Regions from separate parts of the Alkalihalobacillus phoenicis genome, predicted to be linked through region 2. Evidence: predicted binding sites of a transcription regulator. Region 2 holds the regulator's gene; the other holds the start of a gene.
The links. The regulator LexA, encoded in region 2, represses DNA repair genes until DNA is damaged. The targets are predictions, from matches to a motif close to CGAACATATGTTCG.
Positions count from the first base shown of each region.

Region 1: AA0017_RS05485 (DNA polymerase IV) is a predicted target of LexA. The motif match lies at 1,549-1,562, and genes of this name have one in related genera.

Region 1 is NZ_CP154853.1:1,173,721-1,177,256, forward strand. It holds gene AA0017_RS05480 (YolD-like family protein) at 1-274, opposite strand, end outside; gene AA0017_RS05485 (DNA polymerase IV) at 271-1,500, opposite strand; gene AA0017_RS05490 (flavin-containing monooxygenase) at 2,360-3,424, shown strand; gene AA0017_RS05495 (hypothetical protein) at 3,459-3,536, shown strand, end outside.
Region 2 is NZ_CP154853.1:2,053,247-2,056,782, reverse strand. It holds gene AA0017_RS09780 (DUF6359 domain-containing protein) at 1-1,754, shown strand, start outside; gene lexA (transcriptional repressor LexA) at 1,964-2,593, opposite strand; gene AA0017_RS09770 (hypothetical protein) at 2,757-3,005, shown strand; gene AA0017_RS09765 (recombinase family protein) at 2,992-3,536, shown strand, end outside.

The DNA.
Region 1 (3,536 bases), 880 kb from region 2:
GGTAAATTAGCTGTTCCCTTTCATGGACGCGGTTGACTAAGCCCTCAGCCTGTTTGATTTTTCCTAGTGTCCAATAATCAATGCTGACAGGGAGTGTATGGTTGAGGGCGTCCAAAATGACGATCGCGATTTCCTGAAAGGCTTGTTCATCCAACTCAGGTTTTGGGACTTTTTGTTCCTCCTCTTTTTGTTTAAGTAAGGCTTCTTTATGCTCAGGAAGAAACATTCGACTTCCTTCCCAAAGCAAATTTCCTCTTTTTAAATGTTCATTCATCGGTAGTGACCTCCAATTTTTGCGGCACGATCTTTTGCTTGGCTAGCAGAGAGCAGTGAGGTAGCTCGCATGAGCGTAGTTTTGCCAAAGCGAGAATTAATCGTGTCCATTGTCGATTCAAGTTTTAGCAATCGCTCGCGGTTTTGCTCAAATAAACTTAGCTGAATTTCTTGGTCACTTGAAAGTGTTGAAAGGGAAACAGCTAAGCGGCGGATTGGATATTCGTGCCAAAAGCTTTCGAGAAGCTGACAGGCGGCATGAAAAAGTTCAAGTGTCATATTTGTTGCTTGCTCCATTTTTAATTGCCTATGAAAGCCACGGGTCATGTCATAGCTAGCACCGGAAACGCTTAAACTTACGGTCTCTCCAAGTACACCTCTTGACCGAGCTCTTCTGCACACTTCTTCACAAAGCTCTAATAAAACGACTTTAATATCCGTTTTATTGTCATAATCTCGAGGCAGTGTCATACCATGGCCAATCGCTTTTTGCCCGTCGTGAGATTCGGTCGTAACTGGTGAATAGTCAATGCCATGTGCCGTCATCCATAGTACATGACCAGGAATTCCCCATTTTTTCTTAAAGCGTTCTAACGGTGTTTCGGCAAATTGACCAATTGTACGAATCCCCATATTGCGAAAATGTTTTGTACGTTTACTTCCAACACCGTAGAGCTTTTCGATTGGCAGCGGCCAAAGTGTCTCGGCTAAATTCTTTTGTTTAAGCCAGTAAATCCCGTCTTTATTATTTTTCGCAAATAAGTCACAGGCCATTTTGGCGAGTACTTTGTTTTCACCAATGCCGATACGGGCTCGAACATGCATCTGATTCCAAATCTGTTGTTGAATTTGTTTCGCTATTTGTTCGGGTGGACCAAAAAGTTGTTGACTACCGGTAACATCAAGAAATTGTTCATCGATTGAAAAGGGTTCAACTAAGTCAGTATATTGTTTTAATAACTCCGTAACTTGCATGGAAATATCAACGTACTCTTGCATTTTAGGGCGAACAATTAATAAGTCGTTGCATTTTTGCTTTGCTTCCCATAATCGTTCTGCATTTTGAATTCCATATGATTTGGCGAGTGGACAAGCAGCGAGGATAACACCGCTTCGACGAGCCGGATCCCCTGAGACGACAAGTGGTTTCTCCACCTGTTCTGGATAGCGTGTTTTTTCAACTGAGGCATAAAATGACTGCATATCAATCAAAAAAATAACCCTCATTTTTACCCCCTACCTTTTTAGGAACTTATGTTCGTGTTTTATTATATGCGAAAGTATGTTCGTTATTCAATGAGAAATAATGGAAGTGAAGGATGCTAATGATTCAGTTTGGTTAGAATGTTTCGTTTAAGTGAAATATGGACGGCTATAAAATAAACTATATTAGAATATTTTTTAGGGTTATTATAAAACGATTTTATGATATTTAACATGACATTATCTGTTTGGACGTTAAGTCTCATTAGCCTATTAAAATCTAATTGGAAAACTATGAGATTAATTTAGATTTCCTAGCTATATTATTTAGATATAAATCTAGGGAGAAAACGCATATTTTATATATTGACAAATAAATTAAGTCATTATAAATTATCCTTAAATTGGTTTTTGGACCAATTAATTGAATGAGTTGAGGTTTTTGAATATGACAGATGCTCATTAGTAGATGTCATTTTCACAACTAGCATGCTACAAAACTATGTTTTAAAAATAAAGACGGGCGCTCAATGCATATCGTTAGATACAATGGACTTACCTCCAGTTGATACTTATATTCATGCCTTAATGGGGACGAGCTCGCTTTTCTTCAATATACATCAGTGTCAACACCTTCCCCAAAGGGTGTTTTTATAGAAGGGTTTCATTCCGAACAAATTCTAAAAAGTATTCGAAAAAATATAATGAAAGAATATGGTATACAACCATATGCTATCTATTTAATTAAGACAGAGACTATTTTGAAAACCTCTAGTGGTAAGGTGCGAAGGTCTGCATGTAAGGTAGCTTACGAAAAAGAAGAATTTTAAATATGGTTTTCAAATATACGCTCTTAATACTTTTAAAAAGGAGAATCGTCTTTATTTTGAATAAATACAAAACAATCATCATAGGAGCAGGTCAGGCAGGGTTAACAATGGGATATCATCTCCAATTAAAAAATGAATCGTTCTTAATTATCGATGGTCATCAGAATGTAGGCGATTCCTGGAGATTTAGATACGATTCATTACAATTATTCACACCACGCTCTCACAGCTCATTGCCCGGTTTAAAAATGAAGGGCGATCCGTCAGGTTACCCTGACAAAGATGAGCTTGCTGATTATTTGCAAGAATATCAACAAAATTTTAACCTTAATGTTGAAATGGGTACAAAGGTTATTTCGGTAGTTAAGGTTCACGATGAGTTCTTAATCAACACTAATAACAATCAAGAGTTCTGTTGCTCTAATGTCATCATAGCAACAGGTCCTTTTCAAGTACCGTTTATTCCTGAGTTTCATAAAAAGCTTCCTTCATCAATTTATCAAATGCACACGGAGGACTATAAGAACCCTTCTTCATTACAAGAAGGGGATGTTCTTATTGTAGGTGGAGGGAATTCTGGGATGCAAATAGCTGTAGAATTGGTGAATAACGACAAGGAAGTGCATTTATCTTTAGGGAAAAAACCTAAATTTTTCCCCTATCAGGTGCTGGGAAAAAGTATCTTTTGGTGGTTGAGTGTATTAGGGGTTATGCGTTTTACTATTCGCTCGAAAATAGGCCAAAAAATCAAGAAGAATGATCCTATTATAGGAAAAGAAATTAAACCACTTATTCGAAACGGGCGCATTGATATATTAGGTAGGGCTACCGATGTTAGTGGTAATACAGTCTATTTTGCGAATAATAAATCCATTATGCCTTCAAATATCATTTGGGCCACGGGTTATAAAAATGACTATAGTTGGATACAACCTTCTGCTGATAATGTATTTAGTTCCAATGGATTACCGAACCACAAAAGAGGTGTAACCAGCGAAAAAGGATTATATTTCATTGGCCTATCTTGGCAGTACAGAAGGGGTTCTGCATTACTTCTTGGAGTAGGGGAAGATGCACAATTTATTGCTAATCAAGTAACCGGAGGGAATCGTACATGAAATGGTGTTCTCGGCAGTCGAGAAGGTCTCAAAGATGACACTTAAAATAAAAACTGGTAAAAAGGCAGAAGACTGGCTTAGCTTTGAAAGATTACTTGAGTTATCTTCTGCA
Region 2 (3,536 bases):
GAGTTAGAGCGATTATCGTCTTAGCTCATATGGCTGCCTCACAATCAGGTGAGACGGCTGTTGGTCCAGCGGCAAACTTAGCCCGCGATGTTGACGATGAGGTCGATATTATTTTGGCAGGGCATAATCATCAAATCGTCAATGCGATCGTTGATGATACGTTAATCGTTCAAGCTTTAGATTATGGTAAAGCTTTTGCGGCAATAGATGTTTTAATTGATCCGGAATCAGGAGACATTGTCGAAAAAGAGGCTGAAATCGTTTTTGTCGATCAAAGTAAAATCGAACCAGATCCAGCTGTTGGGGCCATTCTAGCAGACTATGAAAATCGAGTCGCACCGATCTTAAATGAAGTAGTGGGTGTCGCGGCCATTGATATGATCGGTGATTATTCCAATGATGGCGATACCCCACTCGGAAATTTAATTGCGGATAGTATGATTTGGGAAATGGAAAGTGACTTTGCTTTAATGAATGGTGGTGGTATTCGTGATCACCTTCCAGCTGGAGAAATTACATTTAACCGTCTCTTTAATATTTTACCTTTTAATAATGTTCTCGTGAAATTTGAACTGACAGGAGCGGAATTAAGAGAAATATTAAATGCCCAAATTACAAGTTATGGACCTGATTTTAGTATTGCTGGTTTTAGTTATACATGGGATAAAGACACATTAGAGGTTGTTAATATGTTTTTACCAGATGGTTCAGTATTAGACGAAGAAGCAACATATACGGTCACAACGAACAACTATATGGCCGAATCTAATGGAGACAAGTATAAATTAATGGGTCAGTACGCAAAGAACTTAGTAACAGGACCTGAAGATTTAGAAGCATTTATTTCTTTTGTGAAAACTTTTTCTGAGCCAATCGCGTACTACTCAGAAGGACGAATTGCTGAAATTAGTACGTTACCAGAAGAGCCAGGTACACCAGAAGAACCAGGGACGGATCCAGAAGAGCCAAGTGAATTAGACTATGTGGTTGTTGAAGCAACGATTGTTAATGGGAAGATCACGATCTCAACTGATCTGCTCCGAAATTTAGCAGATAACGCGACTTTATCGATACAAATTTCTGATTTTAACGGGTCTATTACCTTAAACTTAACAGCCGAGCAAATGGCTATTTTAAAAGAAAAAAATGTCACATTAGAAGTTGTAACAGGAGGAATAACAGTAGCGATTCCGACTTCCAATTTTAGTGGACAACAGGAAGTAAATTTCTTTCTTTCATTAATTGACCGTTTTCATAACAAGGTTAGTTCGGTATTTGAATTAAAGTTACAAGAAGGTGAGCAGTTCCTCACAAAGTTTGACAAGCCAATAACACTCATTTTTAATGTTGACACCGAGTCCGTTTCCGATGTAGATAAGTTGCAAGTCTATTATTTTAATGAAGCTAAAAATAAGTGGGAGATTGTTGGGGGAGCATATAGTACTGATAATAAAGTGACCGCAACAACCGACCATTTTAGTCTTTTTACTGTTCTTGAATCAACAGAAGAAGAGCTTCCAGAGGACACGGTAGATGTACCTCAAAAAGAAGATGATAATTTAAAAGAAGAGTTAAAAGAAGGGGTTAAAGGAGAAGGAAAAGAGGGCGGCGCTGAGAGCAGTAAAGACAAAGTTGAGAAAGGAAAGGTATTACCTAATACGGCAACATCTAATTATCAAATGATTTTAATTGGAGCCGTGTTAATGTTAATCGCTGCTGGCATGATGTATCAAAGAAAACGATTAAAAGTTTAATAGGATTTAAAAAGATTACCCCTTTAAGAAATGTTTCTTAAAATGCGGGTAATCTTTTTTTGATTTCATAGCCTATATATGAAGACGGTAACTATTGAGAAAAGCACTAACATCCAGCAATACGAGCAAATCCGGTCATTTCAACCAGACACTTGCCAATATGCTTTTTTGTCACAAAAAAAGCCACCGAATAGGCAGCTTCTAAAAAATTAATGAATGGTCCGAAAGACTCCAATTACTTTCCCTAAAATAGTCACTTGTTTTAACAAAAGTGGGTCCATTGTTGAATTCTCAGGTTGTAAACGAATATAGTCTTTTTCTTTAAAGAAACGTTTAACCGTCGCTTCTTCATCCTCTGTCATGGCGACAATGATATCACCATTATTAGCTGTTTGTTGTTGTTTAACAATGACCATATCACCGTTAAAAATTCCAGCTTCTATCATACTGTCTCCTTCAATGACGAGAACATATGTCTGTTCATTGGCTGCAAGATGTTCAGGTAAAGGCAGATACCCTTCGACATTTTCAATCGCGGTAATGGGAACGCCGGCTGTTACTTTTCCGATAATCGGAATGTAATTAGCTTTTCTTTCTAGATGTTCCACTTCAACGATATCATCCTCTAAGTTTAAAATTTCAATCGCTCTAGGTTTAGTTGGGTCTCTTCGAATATAGCCCTTTTTCTCCAGTCTTGAAAGATGACCGTGGACGGTTGAGCTTGAAGCAAGTCCAACTGCTTCCCCAATTTCTCTAACGGAAGGTGGATAGCCTTTTTTTCTTACTTCTACTTTAATATAATCTAAGATTTCTTGCTGTCTTTTTGATAGTTTTGTAATCGTCAACGTTCGTCACCTCGCTTTATATTTCCTATATGACTAAATTGTACCATGCGAACATATGTAATGCAAACATAAGTTCTAAAAACTGTTGACACAAACGAATGTTCTCGTTTATAGTTAAAGGGAACATACATTCTATATCGATAAGGTGGAGATATACATGATTAAAAAACTAAGCGGTCAAGAGAAATTTATCCTTTTATGTGGTGTTATAACTTTTGCATTTATGTCATTTACGCTATTATTACCTAATGATAAAGATAGTTTTGATACAATTGTTTATGAAGAGGACGCAAATGAGATTGAGTTAGTTATATCTAAATTCGAATTTGAAGAAAGAATGGATCAAGATAATCAGCTAACTTTTAATAATAAAAAGGTGGAAGCGAGCGAGAATGTTAACAGATGAAGTAATTATTTATTGTCGAGTCAGTACAAAAAAAGATACCCAGCAAACTTCTCTTGAAAGACAGAAAAAAGAGTTGGTGGAAATGGCTAAAGCTCAGAATTGGTCGATTTTTGCTATCTATGAGGAAATAGAGAGTGGTTATTCTATCGAGCGGGACGAGCTTTTGCAAATGCTTGAGGACTGTAAAAGTCAAACCATTACCAAAGTTCTTGTACAAGATGACACGAGATTAGGCCGGGGCCATGCCAAAATGGCGATTTTACATGAGTTAGGGAAACATCAAACAAAAGTGTATACCTTACAGCAACAAGGGGAGTTACAGCTTTCAGAGGCGGATAGTATGGTACTAGAAATCGTATCTATTGTGGAAGAATACCAGCGGAAACTCCATAATTTAAAAATTAGTCGAGGTATGAAATCTGCTATTCAAAAAGGATATCAACCTGAACGTAACCTCTCAAACCATCATGCAGGTGGCCGAAGTAAGCTAGAAGTTCCCATTGAAGAAATTGTTCGTTTAAGAAGTCGTAA